3 regions of the Neobacillus sp. Soil_C_43 genome follow, and region 3 is predicted to be linked to each of the others. Evidence: riboswitches for the same ligand, from Rfam matches in the RefSeq annotation. Region 3 holds a riboswitch; each other region holds the start of a gene.

Evidence for each region. Region 3 has a riboswitch for cyclic di-GMP ahead of AC3A54_RS15860 (anti-repressor SinI family protein). Riboswitches for the same ligand answer to the same signal wherever they lie in the genome.
Region 1: linked by a shared signal. The riboswitch ahead of AC3A54_RS06660 (hypothetical protein) and the one ahead of AC3A54_RS15860 (anti-repressor SinI family protein) in region 3 are both predicted to bind cyclic di-GMP.
Region 2: linked by a shared signal. The riboswitch ahead of AC3A54_RS19475 (DUF5667 domain-containing protein) and the one ahead of AC3A54_RS15860 (anti-repressor SinI family protein) in region 3 are both predicted to bind cyclic di-GMP.

Annotation. Positions count from the first base shown of each region.
Region 1 is NZ_JBDGJV010000003.1:66,442-72,710, reverse strand. It holds gene fliS (flagellar export chaperone FliS) at 205-585, shown strand; gene fliT (flagellar protein FliT) at 600-947, shown strand; cyclic di-GMP riboswitch class I at 1,147-1,232, shown strand; gene AC3A54_RS06660 (hypothetical protein) at 1,383-1,697, shown strand; gene AC3A54_RS06655 (glucosaminidase domain-containing protein) at 1,831-2,499, shown strand; gene flgB (flagellar basal body rod protein FlgB) at 2,657-3,049, shown strand; gene flgC (flagellar basal body rod protein FlgC) at 3,055-3,504, shown strand; gene fliE (flagellar hook-basal body complex protein FliE) at 3,517-3,816, shown strand; gene fliF (flagellar basal-body MS-ring/collar protein FliF) at 3,847-5,442, shown strand; gene fliG (flagellar motor switch protein FliG) at 5,448-6,269, shown strand, end outside.
Region 2 is NZ_JBDGJV010000016.1:83,449-89,717, forward strand. It holds gene AC3A54_RS19455 (sigma-70 family RNA polymerase sigma factor) at 54-560, opposite strand; gene AC3A54_RS19460 (hypothetical protein) at 875-1,717, shown strand; gene AC3A54_RS19465 (hypothetical protein) at 1,951-2,100, shown strand; gene tagU (polyisoprenyl-teichoic acid--peptidoglycan teichoic acid transferase TagU) at 2,320-3,243, opposite strand; cyclic di-GMP riboswitch class I at 4,594-4,678, shown strand; gene AC3A54_RS19475 (DUF5667 domain-containing protein) at 4,761-6,062, shown strand.
Region 3 is NZ_JBDGJV010000011.1:167,304-172,218, forward strand. It holds gene AC3A54_RS15840 (YtxH domain-containing protein) at 1-57, opposite strand, end outside; gene AC3A54_RS15845 (DUF1128 domain-containing protein) at 286-510, shown strand; gene map (type I methionyl aminopeptidase) at 545-1,294, opposite strand; gene AC3A54_RS15855 (helix-turn-helix domain-containing protein) at 1,555-1,887, shown strand; gene AC3A54_RS15860 (anti-repressor SinI family protein) at 1,963-2,094, opposite strand; cyclic di-GMP riboswitch class I at 2,125-2,214, opposite strand; gene AC3A54_RS15865 (pseudouridine-5'-phosphate glycosidase) at 2,477-3,391, opposite strand; gene AC3A54_RS15870 (carbohydrate kinase family protein) at 3,388-4,356, opposite strand; gene AC3A54_RS15875 (hypothetical protein) at 4,619-4,759, shown strand.

The DNA.
Region 1 (6,269 bases), on a different contig from region 3:
CCCGCAAGCGCTTTTTTGGCCGAGGAGGCTCGCCGAAACACCCACGGACCGCTTGTGCCTTAAGCGGAAATCAACAGGCAAGTTTAACAGACCCTTTTATTTATATTTTTTGTTATGTTTTTTTTCAAAGAACTTAACTATTACATAGTTTATCCGATAATCTTTTATAGACGAAAATGTGTGAATGAAAAAGGAGAAATAATTATGGGTCTAAATAATCCTTATCAAACTTATCAAAAACAAGCTGTCACAACTTCAAGACCAGAAGATCTTACCTTCTTGTTATATCAAGGAGTAGTCAAATTTATTCGATTATCTAAATCAGCTCTAAAAAATAACAACTTTGAAGATAGCAATAACTATAATTTAAGAGCACAGGATATTTTAAGTGAATTAATGATAACCTTAAAAAAAGAATATAGTGTAGCGGAACAATTACTTACTATGTATGATTATATGAAATCCCGGTTAATCGAAGCGAATCTTAATAAGAATTCGGAAATACTAGATGAAGTTGAAGGATTCGCTGTCGAATTATCGGATACCTGGTCAACTGCAATGAAACAAGCCAAAATAAAAAGCTAAGGTCTGAGATAAAAATGGAAGAAATACTAAAAAGTATTTATGAAGTAACACTAGAGATGTGCAGTTCCTTAAAAGAAGAAAATTATGAGGAATTTGAAAAACTACTTAATGACAGACAGGCATTAATGAGTAGAGTGGATGCGCAAAAAAACCACGAAAAGAATTATGTATATACTTCAAATGAGCAGCAATTGTTAAAAGACACTTACTTGTTAGATCAACAAATGGCACCTCTATTAGATGAAAATCTCAAAGAAACAAAAAACCTTATTAATCAGCAAAAGAAGCAAAAACTTGTCTCTCAACAATATAGGACTTATAGTAAGCAAACAAATGGAATTTTTTTAGATTCTAAAAGGTAAAAAAGTCATAGATCGAGTCATAAAAATTTGAATAAATGACAATTTATGACATGATTCTTAATAAATCTACGTAATATTCTATAATTTAGGACTAAATACCCAGTAGATTCGACAAAAATGGGAAAATGGTCGGATATTCGATATTGTTAAAACATTCTATTATTTGATTAGAGATTATTTAGATACTAAAAACATTGAATCTCGATCAAGGCAAAACTGATGAAAATCAGTGGCGCAAAGCTAAAGGGGCTAAGGAGAAAATCACTATGCCAGCCAGCTGCCAAAAGATAGGGTGTTTTACCTAGGTATAAAATGTCTACAAAGGTATAGGACTTCTATACCCAACTGAAAGATATTTTTGTCTGTTAACCCCCCTTCAAAAAGGCGGGGTTATTTTTATATTCTTTAACATTCAGTTAAGGAGAGGAAAAAAGAATGTTCCTGCAACAAATTAAAACAGACGAACGTGCTAATAGTAAGATTTTAAATTTAATGGAATTTAAAAAGAAGAAACCATTTTTCAAGCATCCAATTAAAATAACGCTTGGATACCCAATCAATCGGTCCTACTTTATTGTGAAAAATGTAGTTTATATGGGGAAACAAATTCTGGCAATGAAACAAGAACATGATACCAATACGATTGTCCTAGTTGAAGGGAAAATTGAAAATGGTCAGCTAACATGCATTTCAATGCTTACGGAAGAATGTTTAGGTGATGTAAGCAAGATTTTAGAAGGTGCAATTTAATGCAATCGTATTTAAAATGTTGTCAAGTTTGACACATACTTGTGCGTGACCACGGATGCATTAATCGTAGTCACGCTTCTTTTTCGCTATGGACTTAGCAGAATATAAAAATGAAGAAGAAAGGAGCTTTCCATTGAAAATAGGTGATGATTGGTTTACCAAAACTATGTTAACTAGTACATTGTCCCGTAATGAAAAATTAACTTCACAAATGGGGACGACTAATTCTGAATTTGCAAACCTTTTTACATCGGTTTTAAATGAAATGATGAATGGCGATGCACCATCTTCCATCCAACCCACGTTTCCTTCCTTTATAGAAAACATGACCTTTACCAATGAAAATTCAAATATGGGAATGGATTCGTTTGCGGCTAACTCAGGAGAATCTTTACGATTTCAATCCATAAGTGCTGAAAAAATTAATCAAGGGCTTGGCGGAAAATTGCAAGGGATGGGACAAACATTTATTCAAGCTGGACAAAGATATAATGTTGATCCAGCATTATTGGCAGCGATTGCTCAACATGAAACGGGTAATGGAACATCAAAAGCAGCCAATGTTAAAAATAACATCGCTGGAATGATGGGGAAAAATGGGTTAAGATCCTATTCCTCTATTGAAGAAAGCATTATGGATATGGCTCGAAATATAAGTAAGAATTATCTTGGAATGGGGCTAACAAGCATAACTAAAATTGCTGGAAAATATGCCCCTGTTGGTGCAGAGAATGACCCTACTAATCTGAATAATCATTGGGTTACAGGCGTGAGTAAGTTTTTTGGCCAGTTAAAAGCTTGATATTCAAATAATGTTCCTATAACACACTTTTACTATGTAAAAAAAGTGTAGATTTAAATACCTTTTTTATAGTATATTGATGATTGAATGTTAATAATTTTGTTGATATTTATCGAAAAATGTCAAAGTTTTATAGGTGGAAAGGAGGAGGAGAAAGTTGACTAATATTAACCTCCTACAAAAGGCATTAGATGCTTCTAGTTTACGCCAACAGGTGATTTCTAATAATATATCAAATGCTGAAACACCTGGATATAAAGCCAAACAAGTAGTTTTTGAGGATATATTGAAAAAACACTTAACTAATCAAACAAATTTTGAAGGAAATCGTTCCGATGCCCGCCATTTGGTCATTGGAAGACCATCCATTATTCCTTCACCAAGCGTTGTTGAGAATACGAACACCGTCATGCAAAACAGCGGGAACAACGTAGATATTGATGAAGAAATGACTCGCATGGGAAAAAATTCACTCTGGTATTATACACTTACGGAACAAATTAACAGTGAATTTCAACAATTATCAATAGCGATTAAAGGAAGGAGTTAAAGAACATGTTCGATTCGTTAAATATTAGTGCATCTGCCTTGACCGCACAACGTCTACGAATGGATGTTGTCTCTTCCAATATTGCGAATGCAGAATCGACAAGAGGAACTTTTGTAAATGGAAAATGGGAACCCTACCGACGAAAAATGGTGATGATGGAACCAAGAGAGAAATCATTTAATCAAGTTTTACAAGGGGCAATGGAAAAACAATCACAATCCCAACTCCAAGGAGTTAGAGTTTCAGGCATAGTTAATGAAAAGACACCATTCAAAATGGTTTTTGACCCATCAAATCCTGATGCGAATGCGGATGGCTATGTCATGATGCCAAATGTTGACCTTTCAAAGGAAATGATAGATTTATTGGCTGCCTCAAGAGCATATGAAGCGAATGTCACTTCATTTAATACTGGAAAATCAATGATGTTAAAGGCTTTAGAAATAGGCCGTTAGGGGGAAACATAAATGAACGTTTCTGGTATAAATAGTGGACTAATCAAAATTAATCAAAATCCTATTCAAAATGTGGAATCAAGTTCGACTCCAAACACGTTTTCGGGCGTACTTAAAGGGTACCTGGAAAACGTCGATACAACAGTAAAGCAAGCCTCTGATTTAACCGTCAAAGCTGCGGCAGGGGAAATTGATAATATACATGATGTAACCATTGCATCACAAAAGGCGAAGGTTGCTTTAGAACTAACCGTTACTATTAGGGACAAGGCAGTAGAGGCTTACCAAGAAATGATGCGGATGCAATTTTAAAGAATGATAGAAAGCTAGGCAGGGTGAGAAATGAATCGATCATGGATAGATCAACTTAAACATACAGGAGAGCTATTTGGCAGTTGGTGGAACTCCAAAAGTTCAAAACAAAAAGGACTCATCATAGGGACATTTTTATTTCTTTTAGTTGCCCTTTCTACCTTTATCTTCTTTGCGTCACGACCTCAATATGTACCATTATACACAGGTCAATTATCCCAAAGGGAAGTTGGAGACATAAAAGCAGAATTGGACAAGGAAGGCTACACAGAGTATAAACTTTCCGACACGGGAACAAGTATAGAAGTGCCAAAAAAAGATGCACCAGATCTATTAGTTAGTCTTGCCTCTCAAGGGTATCCAAAAGACAACAAAATTAACTACGATATTTTTGGTCAAAATCTTTCTTTTGGAGCAACTGACAGACAGTACGATATTCTTGAACGTGAAGCGATGCAAAATCAAGTAGCTGAAGTGATTAAACATGTGGCTGGAATTAAAAATGCGGAGGTCATTGTGACCTTACCTGAAAATTCAGTGTTCATTCAACAAGGAGATGAACAAAAAGCAAGTGCTTCAGTAATGGTAGAAGTGGAACCGGGTGAAAAACTAAGTTCCCAACAAATAAAGGCTTTATATACGCTAGTTTCCCGCAGTGTCCCTAACTTGCCGGTAGAAAACATCACTATTATGAATCAGTATAGCGAGACATTGGCACTGGCGGATCCTGAAGATGATGACCAAGCTTTGGATAAATATGATGAACAACGCAAGGTGCAGCAAGATGTTGAACGGGATATTCAGCAAGATCTTCATAGTTTATTAGGTAACATACTTGGAACGGATAAAGTATTCGTTCACACGTTTGTAAAGATGAATTTTGATAAAGTCAAAACAGAAGAAAAATTAGTTAAGCCTACCGATGATAATAATAACGGAATTGCAATCAGTTCAGAAAAAACCTCCAAGTCTTACAATGGAACGGGTTCAAATCCTGGCGGGGTAGTTGGAACAGGTGAAACCGATGTTCCTGGTTATGTTGGGACTAATTCAGGTGGCGATAGCAATTATGAAGAGTCTGAAAATAGGGTCAATTATGAGGTTAATAGAATCAATAACGAAATCATAAAAAGTCCGTATCAAATAGAGGATATTACTATCAATGTTGGTGTAGAGCCGGATTCTGCTAAAGCCAATACATTATCAAAAGCCACACAAGATAATATCAGAAATATTGTGGCTAATACGGTACGTACGGCACTGGGGCATCCAAATTTAAGCCAAAAAGAAATTGATCAGCGGATCACTGTTTTTCCTCATTCATTTGCAAAGAATACTGCTGTGGAAAGTGCATCTGCACAAAATTGGCTGTTAATCGGCGCTTCAGTTGCTGGAGGACTCCTATTACTTGGAGGACTAACATGGATGTTATTACGTAGAAGAAAACAGAAACAAGAGGAAATGGAAGAAGAACTTGATTTATCTACATCAGGACCAGTTAAAGAAGCGGATTATTTTGCTGAGCAGGATATGAGTGTGGAAAGTCAATTGAAAAAGCTGCTTGAGCAAAGACCGGAAGATTTTTCAAAAGTTATTAGAACATGGATACATGAAGAGGAGGTTTAAGTCCCATGGCTACAGCACTAAAGTTGACTGGAAAACAAAAAGCAGCGATATTGCTTATTGCGATGGGCAAGGAGGGCTCTGCCAAGGTATTTAAGCATTTACCTGAGGAAGAGATTGATCAGTTAACCCTCGCGATTGCTAATATTCAGAAGGTGGACCAGAAAGAAAAAGAAGAAGTGTTGAAGGAATTTCATGAAATGTGTATAGCACAAGACTTCCTGCAAATGGGTGGTATTAGCTATGCGCAAGATGTATTAGAGTCGGCATTAGGTAAAGATCGTGCACAGGAGATTATTTATCGTCTAACGACACAATTACAAGTGAAACCCTTTGATTTTGCTCGTCGTGTGGACGCCATGCAAATATATCATTTTCTTCAAAATGAGCATCCGCAGACAATTGCATTGGTATTAGCCCATTTGGAGCCGCAGCAATCTTCAATGATTCTTTCTTCTTTACCTGAAGAATTACAATCGGATGTTGCAAGGAGAATAGCGGTATTAGAACAAACTTCTCCTGAAGTAATTAAGGAAGTAGAAAATATTCTTGAACAAAAGCTGGCATCGACGATTCGTCATGACTTTACTGTGGTCGGTGGAATTGAGTCCATTGTCAGCATCCTTAATGGTGTTGATCGTACAACTGAGAAGACCATTCTTGAACAGCTTGAATCGAAGGACCCTGAACTTGTGGATGAAATCAAAAAACGGATGTTTGTATTCGAGGATATCATTACATTGGATAAGCGTGCAATTCAGCGCGTCATCCAAGAGGTGGAAAATCAGGATTTACTTCTTGCCTTGAAAGCCTCAAGTGCAGAAGTCAAA
Region 2 (6,269 bases), on a different contig from region 3:
CCGCGCCAGTCACGCCCCGGATTGTCACCGACTGTTTCCAAAGAAAGGATGGTTTAGTTCAGAGGCATATTTCTTAATTTCTGTAATGCCCCTATCTTCCATTGCTTCACGGCTGAAACAGACACGTTTTCTTGAACCGCCAGATCCTTCATGGTTTGATCGTGGAGGATGACACCCACCACCCATTTTGTTTCTTTTTCTGTCAGTCCATGGCAATATGAAAGCAGAATCTCAGCATCAAAAGGGGTGTCAGGATTTTGGTCTTGTACGGTTTCCCAATACTCTTCTTTGGGATAAGTGACCATTGTCTCATCCTTATTTTTTTGGGTCAGCTCCATTAGGAGTTTCCCTTTAATATAGGTGTACGCATAGTTGGTGAAGCTTCCTTTTTCTGGGTTAAAGCGATTGTCTGCCTCCCAGAGGGCAATTAATGCTGCTTGATAGAATTCATCCTGGTTACGGTAAAGATGAAGAGAGTGCATGATTTTATGAATCATGGGGTTATACTGCTCGACTAACTGATTAAAGCTATCCATTGCTGGATCCTTTCGGGACAGCATGCTTCCAATTTATTCCTAGGTAGCTTAAAGATACCGAGAATAAAGGCTTTAATCGAATAGAGCTTTTTCATTTTTGAAAGGGAAAAGAGAAGGAAAAGAGTCTCTTTTGGCCTCAAAAAACAAATTTGATGCTGATTTTTGCAAATTTGAACCGTTTTGATATGAATTTGGACCGTGGGGACGGTTCTGGAGGCTTTTTTCTTCAAGAAATTTATATGAGCCAGGGGAGCCGTCCCTTTGTGGAAGTGATGATGAGAAGAGATACATGGGTCATTCACCTAATATTCATATGGCCATAAACTGAAGGTGGGGTGATGAATGTGTTACTACGGAATCAAGTGGACCCAGCTACCTATCATCAGAAATATTTTCGTCCATCTAGTTTACTGGCTTTAAATTTAAGATTTACCACTTCGGAGTTCTTGCAACCGTATGTTGAAAAAGCACACGACCAAATTCAGATACCAGCAGAATGGACTAAAACCCCTGAAGATACTCTTCTCAATTATTTTAGTATTTTGCGTGAAGCTGAAAACTTGGGAGGGCGAAGCTGCGGAACGGTTGGTCATGCACGGACTCCATTTCCACTGGCTTACAATTTTTTATCTAAGGAATATCAAAAAACGTTAACCTATGAAGACTATTTTCGTTCGTTTGCTGGGATTGGGCATACGAGTTTGATCAAGCTTTGTCGGGTGCCTGATGGAAAACGAGGTATACGTTTTTTTTATGAGATTGAAACAATTGAAGGGTTTAAGGGTAAAAGTGCGGAGTATTTTGGTTATTCTTACGGATTTATTCAGCTTGTTCACGGACAAGAAGGGTATCGGATTGCAGATTTGCAGCAGTTTCCGGAGGATTTTCTATGCGCACCGTACCATCTTTGGCAGCATGATGCAGAAGCAGTTATTGATATTAAATATGGATATTGGTGCAAGTTGATACAGAAAAGATACCCAACGATAAAAAATGGGTATGTTAAGCATATTTATTTTCACGGTACCGATGGCTTTGATTATCATTTTATATTCTTTACACTAACAAATGGAACAGACATCGAAATCGCTCAATTTCGTAAAGTTGGTGAAAAAACATGGAAACAGGTGAAAATGAAGCCGGAAGAAGAGTGCTTAACGGTAAAAGGGATTAAAAGATAAATTGCCAAAGGTTTCCAGGGGAAGGTTGTCAGGGGGACGGTTCTGCTGGCTTTTTTCTTCATCAAAGATTTTTTTGTGCCACAAGAACTGTCCCAGTGGTTTCGCCTCGAATTTTGTCGAAGATTGATAGGTTTTTAGAGTTGTGGATAGTGATAGAATGAAATTGCAGCTGAATATTGTTGGGGTGGTTGGTTGTTAATCTTCTTTCTGTTTTAGGAAAGGAGGTGATAATCATGGAAACATTTCTTGAAATTCTAAGAGAAGTTCTGAAGGGAGTTGTGCGTGAATTGAGCGCTTATTTCTTTCGGAAAAACGTTCTAGAAAACAAGAAAACCGCCCTACGCCGTCGTAAGCAAAAGGGTGGTTCTCAAGACAAACAATAAGCTTTTTGACAACCACCACCCTGACGGTTGAGGTTGCTGGGAGAAGTGTTAGCGCACTTCTCTTATTTATTATATTTCCATTATACATAAAAGTATTCCTGTAGAAAAGGAGAAATCCTCGGAGACCGGAGACCAAGGGGACGGATCTGCTGCTTTTTTCTTCATCAAAGATTTTTTTGTGCCACGAGAACCGCCCCTGTGGTTTATTCCTGTGATTTATTATTCTATCTCTAATTGTTTCTTCAAAACACTCTGTACTCGCTGTTTTTCCTCTGTAGATACAATTCCATAATAAATTTTATTGATTTTAGTTCCTTGTTCCTTTATTTCCATTTGCTGAATGTCTTTTGCTGCGTCTTTATAATACTTTTGGATATTTAACATTTGTTCAAAAGTAAGATTTGTTTTTACATTGTTCCCAAGTGCTTTGAATATATTTGAATAATTAGTTAAGCTCGACAAGCTTGCGCCTTCCTTTATTACTGCTTGAATAATTTGGCGTTGTCGCATTTGTCGACCAAAGTCACCTCTTGGATCCTCATGTCTCATTCTTGAATAGCTTAATGCTTTCGCACCATTTAACTTTAATTCACCTTTAGGAAACTCATATCCACCAGAAGTAAATTGTAAATCATTTTGAACGGTTACTCCTCCAACCGCATCGACAATATCTTTAAAACCTTCCATATTAATTTGTACATAATAATCAATTGGGATATCAAGGAAGTTTTCTACTGTATCCATGGCCATTGGAACTCCACCAAAGGCATACGCATGGTTAATCTTATCCTCTTTCCCTTTTCCAACGATCTCCGTTCTAGTATCACGTGGAATACTTAGCATCTTAACAGAATGATTGTTCGGATTAACAGTTAACACAATAATCGAGTCTGAACGACCACGATCACCTTTGCGTTCATCTACTCCTAACATTAATACAGAGAAAGGATCCTTCTTCGATAACTCAACAGGCTCCTGACGTTTTTCCGATTGTTTACGCTCAATTGGTTGGTGCATGGTTTCTACCGCATTTTTAAGAGAGTGATAGACAGAATAAGCGTAAACTCCAACACCGATAAAGAGAATTAGTAAGATAATTCCCGTTACCTTAAGCCATTTTCTCTTCTTTTTTTCAGTTTTCATCAGATAAATCCCCCAAGAAGTATATTAATTTAACTATTATATATGGTCCGAAAGTATTTTACAATTTTTTCAAATTAGGCCTTTTTTATTATAAATCAATCTCTTTGTGGAAGATATTATGTCAATTTTGTTAGTAAGGGTGATCGACTTCAAGCTGGGAGACAGAGGTTCAGTCACTCCATTAAGTACCTTTCCATAAAAGAAGCTTTCAGACCTCGACATTCTTCTCAATGATTTTATACCAAGAGTCCTTTATTTAGTTGGTTTTACCCCTGTGTTAATTAATCGTCTGATTAGTATCGAATAAGGGGGTAGAGAGACGAAAGAAGGCATTTCTCATGAAAATTGTTCTTTTTAAGGGAAGGATAGGGGGGAGTTCTGTTATATCTGCGACAAAGTTTTTATCTGATATCTAGGAGAAAGTCTTTATTCTTGCGGATTCTAGCAGTTCCAATTAAACGTTTGAATAGTAAAACATATAGGGGAAAGTGATGAATTTTGTTTAAATTGAGGGAATTGGGAGTGGATAGAGCAATGGTGACTAGTTAAGGTCCTTACATAACAATAGTCGCAATAACAACCTCGAGTTCATTTTCATAAAGGGAGAAATTTGTCCATTTCTTGACATTTTGTTCTAGAATAAGAAGATTCAAGGGAATTTTCGTATACTGTTTTTTGAAAATTATGTATTATAGATTTAATAGGGAAAAAGTCTTACTAAATTTAATGATGAGTAGGTAATAAGTATGCCGTATTATTCATTTCGAGAAGTTTGGACACCTTTGAGGCTTTTTAATATTCGATTTTTTATTGATAACAATGATAATAGTTTTTGGATCAAAATGGGGAATCAACCGAGAAAGAGGCTAACAAAATAACGGTTAAAGAAATTATTCTAACAGGAAAGAGCTCTGTCTGCACAGAGCTCTTTCTCATTATTTTCAGCTAAAGCTACATCTTGGATCAATCATAGTTGTTGTTATTCCTCCATTAGTACAGCCCATGAAAAGGATATATAACTATATTAAGGAGAAATTAAATGATTTTGAAGAGATTAGTATAAATCAGGAAACAGGAAAATAGGAGGTAAATTATAGAAGGTCATGGTATTGTTTTTGCGGCCGAAGATTTCAGAGGATTTGACCGTAATCTTGCTAGAGAATAGCTACTCCTTGTTTCTTGCATATAATTAGATGGATCCAGATTAAGATCTGTAATATAGGGATTTACTCACAATCTATCATGTGGAAGTGTATGTTTTGCATAGTAAAAAAGATATACAATTCCTTATTTTTAATATATATTTAAATTAAATAATGCTGAACAAATAAATTGAGTTATTTTGTTCTCATTTGAAAAAGGCAAATCTATTGAAAAGTAGAGACGCAAAGCCACAGGTCTACGGTATTTTTACTATGATGGCTGGGCTACCAAGTGAAGAATGGAAAAAACTCAATTTTTATATTGGGCTATTTCTGCATTCTTCCTTTACAAAACTAGTTTAGGAGGATTTTTTTATGCCAAAAAAAGAAGTTTTATTCACCAGGAAGTTCCGCAATGTACTTGCCACCACTGTTCTAACGGCAGGATTCACTTTCTCTATGGGAGGTGGACAAGCATTTGCGGATGAGAATGAGGTTCAGGTTGATCCTGCAGCAGGAGATACAGTTCAACAAGGAACTACGGATCCTGTAACCGATTCAACCGTAACAGATGAAACTACGGATCCTGCCGATCAGGAAGAGGCAACAGAGGGAACAGCTACAGATGGAGCGACTGAAAGTACCGACGACGCCGTTACAGAAGAAACACCAGCAGATGAAAGTACCGATGTAACTCAAGAAGAAAGTCCATCCCTTGTCCCTGGTGACTTTTTCTATTTTGTTAAAGTAATGACAGAAAAGATTCGCCTTGCGTTTACTTTTGATGACTATGAGGAAGCTCAATTATTAGCTGATTTTGCAGCTGAACGTATTAAAGAAGCAAATGTTCTACTAGCAGAAGGAAAAACTGAAGAAGCAGAACAGCTTTTAAAAGATGCGATTGCCACGCAGGAGCTTGCTGGTGAAAATTTACCAGATTCTACAGAGTCTTCAGAGGAAACGGAAGGTACTACTGAACAAAAGGATACAGATGTAGTAGAAAGTAAGCTTGCTAATAACATAGATGCGCTATTACTCGCTTTAGAAAAGGTTGAAAATCCAAAAGCTCAACAAGCGATCATGAAAAACGTTCAAAAGACTTTCGAAAAACTTCAAAAGAAGATGAGCAGGCTTGAAGAGTTAGATTCTAAGTTTGCTGAAAAAATGAGTGATATTGAAGGAAAATTAACTGATGGAAGCATTTCTGCTGAGAAGGCTGATCGTGAGAAGAAAAAGCTTCAGGAGGAATTAGGCAAGAAAAAGGATAAGGTTGAAGAAGAAGTAGCTGGCGACGTTGAGGAAGTAAGTACGGAGGCAGCTGAAGAGACAGAAGAAGCTGGTAAAGAGGAAGCTAAAAAAGGGCAAGAAACAGCGGCGGTTAAAAAAGTGGAAGATAAACAAACTGAAGCTGTAAAGCAGGCACAAGAAAAACAACAAGAAGCAACGAAAAAGGCTGAAGAAAAGCAACAAGAAGCAGCGAAAAAAGCGGAAGAAAAGCAAAAGGAAGAAGCCAAAAAAGCTGAAGAAAAACAAAAAGAAGAAGCTAAAAAAGCCGAAGAAAAACAAAAAGAAGAAGCTAAGGCTGAAGAAAAAGAAGATAAAGATAAAGATAAAGATAAAGAAAAAGAAAAAGAAAAAGAAGATCCTGGTAAGGGCAATAAAGGTAAGGGAAATTAATAGTTTATGCTTGGGTGTGCCATTTTTGGCTCACCCTTATTTTTTTACTCGGGACCAGGGAACCAAGGGGACGGTTCTGGTGGTTTTTTGGTTTAAAATATAATTTCAAAAGGGATGAAATAAACGTAAGTATTAGTGATGCGCTTTAGGTAAATTCTTATCTAGGGCATCGAGAGTGGATAAGCAATAGTGACCATTCCCGGTCCT
Region 3 (4,915 bases):
ACCACCGGCGATTGCACCGATCAGCATGCCCCTCCAAAATTGATTCTTCTTTGTCATCTTAAACTCTCCTTAATCCTAGTTATTATCATTCATCTTTTTCAAAAAATAATGCCAAAGATTCCCTACGTTTATTTTGCGTTATCTCTGTTTCCTATGCAAGTCCGCGTACTCTTTTATACCCATTCTTTTACGAGATTAATCGTGTGAATTTAAGAGAAGATTATATTGACAGATCATTTTTAACATGAAAAGATGAGATATATGAATTCGGAAAGGGTGACCGAAATGAATCTATCAGAAAAATCGATTGAAAACGTGGAATATATGATTGAACAAATAAAAGAAAAGCTTAGGGTATTAAACCTAGGGGCTATTAAACCTTCTCACTTTGATGAAGAAATGTACGAAGAATTAAAAGAGATTTATGAAATGGTACAAAAAAAGAACTCCTTCAGTCCGAATGAAATGCAGGCTTTAGTAGAAGAATTAGGAAGTCTGCGAAAAAAATAATAAATAGAGGTTGACTCCTTGGAGTCAACCTCATTTATTTTTGCTCTGTTAAGATGACAGGGCCATTCTTAGAAACGGCAAGTGTGTGCTCATATTGTGCTGAATATTTCCCGTCTACAGTTCTGGCGGTCCAGCCATTTGTATCCATCTTCGTTTGATAGTGACCGATATTTACCATCGGCTCAATCGTAAAGACCATTCCCTCTTTAATTCTTGCCCCTTTTCCTGGCAGCCCATAATGAGGAACATCCGGTTTCTCATGAATCACAGCACCAATGCCGTGTCCAATAAAGTCTCTTACAACCGATAAACCTTCACTTTCCACATAGGTTTGGATCGCATGACCAATATCACCGATTCGATTGCCTACAACCGCTTGCTCAATACCTTTATATAATGCTTCCTTTGTCACTTTTAATAAATGCTCTGTTTCTTTCGAAATATTTCCTACCGCATAAGACCACGCAGAATCAGCTAAGGCACCATTATAATTGACTACCATATCAATCGTAACAATATCTCCTTCTTTTAAGGGCTCTTTTCTTGGAAAGCCATGACATATTTCATCATTGATACTTGCGCATGTTGCATATTCATAGCCTTTATATCCCTTTTGCTCGGGTGTGGCCTTGTGTTCGCTTAAGAATTTATTGACAAACTGGTCAATTTCCCAAGTAGTTACACCTGGCTTAATTAATTTAGCAATTTCTTTATGACAGGCCGCAAGGATTTCTCCAGCCTTTTTCATCGCTTCAATTTCACGTTGTGATTTCAGGACAATCATTCTTTTCCCTGCCTTTTTGAATATTTTTATGTATAGTATGCTTTACGGTTCGCATTAAACTATATTCTCTTTTGGAAACACTATTAATAGTAACTCGAATCCGCCAATTTTTCAAAAGAACTTGTTATTATTGGGCTTTTTTGGATAATCATTTTATTATATTCACTATTTTGTCATATTCCTTTGTTCTTAATATGGTACTTTTTCATTCTTTTTGGTAGAATTAACATATAAATATGTTTAATAGGTGTGTGAATGGAATGATTGGTGACCGCGTAAAAAAATTTCGCTTAGAAAAGAGGATGTCTCTTTCCGAACTTGCAGAGCAAGCTGGCGTCGCTAAGTCTTATTTAAGCTCTCTTGAAAGAAACCTGCAAAAAAATCCATCTATACAATTTCTTGAGAAAATTGCAGCCGTATTAAATTTACCCGTTGAACATTTTATCCATGAGCAAATTAATAAGGATGAGTTAGACAGTGAATGGATGAATTTAGTTAAAGAAGCAATGGGATCTGGTGTTTCAAAAGAGCAATTTCGTGACTTCCTGGAATTTAATAAGTGGAGAATAAATCAAAATAGTAGTAACGAATAATTTTTTTCTATAAAGAAGAAAAGCATTCTACAAAAGAAACCTCTTCTGTAGAATGCTTTTTTAATATGTACCAAGTTAGTTCTTTTGACCATCTTGGAGAAGGAATTCACGAACATCTGTAATAGATAAGCCAAGTTCCTTTGCTTCTAATATGAGCGCCATCCATTCCTGATCAATTACATCCACGTCTCTCTCTGCAATTATCATTTTTTCTCCCCCTAAAATACACATAGTATTCCAGGTAACCCGGCCATCATAGCATGAAATGCCTGCCTTAGATCCTCGGCTTTGCGTCCCTACTTTTCAACAGGTTTGCCCTTTTCTGTTTCGACTGCAACTTAAGTATTACATTTTTTCATTTTTCTACTATTTGTTTAGGTAAAATGACTTAATACTAAATGATATGTTCATTATATCTAGTCCTTTTATAATAGGTTGTTGTTTTTTGTCTTTTTTTTATAATTTTCGAACTATTTTTATACACAAATTATCCTATTTTTCTACAAAAAATTCCTTTTACTACCATTTTTAGGAGAGGAAATTAAAAAAGGAAGGAAATTAGGTCAAATCCTCCCTTTAAAATGTATGCTTATTTATCGCCTTTTACTGCTGCTATAAGAGCACCTATTTTGGCATTATGTTTCACTAGTGCAATATTTGCTTCTAGGCTTGACCCTTCTGTTAGCTCTTTTACTCTGCTTAAGAGAAAAGGTGTGACCTCTTTACCATGTATGTCCCTACTTTTGGCCTCGTTTAAAGCAAGTTCTATAACCTTATTGATTACAGTTTCATCCATAGCATAGGGTTCTGGTATCGGATTGGCAATGACGATCCCACCTTGTAACCCTAAATCCCATTTAGCCTTCATTAATGCTGACGCTTCTTCTGGGGAATCCACTCGGAAATTCACTTTATATGGACTTGTTCTCGTATAAAAAGCTGGCAGAATCTCTGTTTGATAACCAATGACGGGCACTCCGTTGGTTTCTAAATACTCCAACGTTAACCCTAAATCAAGAATTGATTTTGCTCCAGCACAAACGACTGCTACATTTGTTTTTGCTAATTCCTGTAAGTCAGCTGAAATATCCATTGTTACTTCTGCCCCGCGGTGAACACCGCCAATACCACCTGTCACAAACACGTTAATACCACCCATTTGTGCACAAATCATGGTCGCTGCTACCGTTGTGGCCCCATGTTTTTGTGCTGCGATTAAGTAGGGGAGGTCCCGCCGGCTTGCTTTCATGATTTCCTTACTAGTGCCTAAAAATTCTAAATCCTCTTCAGATAAACCAATCTTGATTTTCCCATTAATGATGGCAATGGTAGCTGGTACAGCCCCATTCTGCCGGATAATTTCTTCTACTTCTCTTGCAGTCTCTACATTCTGAGGGTACGGCATCCCATGTGAAATAATCGTCGATTCAAGTGCAACAATGGGCTTACCTTTTCTTTTGGCTTTAAGTACTTCCTCAGAAAAGGACAGGTATTCTTGGTTCATCGCTTGGTGACCCCTTTACTGAAGTATTTCTGATACGTTTCAAGTAAGGTTTGCTGGTTTAATTTGGGATTTACCGTTTCATTTGAATTTATGGTAATCAATGAACAGGAAAGACCAATTTTACATGAATCTTCGGTATTCAGCCCCTTAAGATAGCCAAATAAAATTCCGGCAATGAGTGAGTCGCCAGCCCCCGTTACATCTACAATCGGAACAGTCGGAGGTAGTAAAGCCCCCGCTTCGCCAGCCTTTGTATAATAAATTAATCCCTTCTCACCTCGAGTAATAACTACTTTCTCCACACCTTTTTTCAAAATGACTTCAGCTGCTTGGTAGAAGTCACCTTCTGATTTGATTTCTAGGTTGGATAACGCCTCTGCCTCTTTATGGTTGGCCACTAGCCAGGTTACACCCTCAAGGGATGCTGGAAGCTTTTCTGTTTTCGGAGCGGAAACTGTAGCAATACAAATAGGCTTCATGAAGTTTTTACAGTCAGTAATTACTTGTTGAATGATGGTTTTTGGAAAGTTTGTGTCTAATAAAATCATTTTTGATTGTTCAATATACGTCCATATATCTTCAAAAATGGATTCTTTCACTTCATCATATATAGCCATGTCAGCTAGTGCGATTTCCATTTCACCTAATGGATCAAGTACGGCAGTATAAGTGCCGGTAGATTTTCCTTGTATGATTTGTGTAGGACTTACTTCCACAAAGTCTTTAGTGTTTTCTAGTAGCCATTCTCCTTCAGGATCTGAGCCAACATAAGCAAACAGAGATGTTTTGAGACCTATCCGGCCTGAGTTTTCTGCTATATTTCTTGCGACTCCGCCCCGTGACAATGAGCTTATGGCTGGGTTTGATGTTCCATACTCCAACTGTTTAAGCGCCTGAATTTTACGGTCTACATTCGCTCCACCAATACAGAGAATATCAAAAATGATTGCTTCCTGTTTGTTCATTGTTAGCATCCACTCCTTAAGGTCCTTTGTTAAGCAAGTCAAAATTTCATAATATTCCCTACTCATATAACTATTACGATACGAATCTTGAAAATCCTGTTAAAAAATAGAAAAACATTTTGCTATTTGAAGGGACGGCTGAACAACAAGGATTTATGTTAATGAAATTTGTCTAAAATGTGACAGATAACATATAATATAAACAACATATAAATATACTAAATATTATTAATATTCAAAATAAAAGGTGGTGTTTGATGCTATGACTGTGATTCATGTTTTAAATTATTCAATTCCGATTGCGTTTATGGTGTTTGCTGGTTTTCTACTCGATCGTATGTGCAAACCGGACAAACAAGAAGATGCCTCGACAGGAGAGTCTCCAGGGGGAGAAATAAAATAAAGCTGGTGAAAAGTGTATGATGCTCACTTCCACCAGCTTTTTTTGTTAGCTTTATTAATTTGTATTGAACGAGAATGACCCACGTTACCGGTTCGCCATTTCCATTACCTCTTGGGGCTCGTAGAACTCTTCTAAGGACCGGTTTTCCTTTTCTAA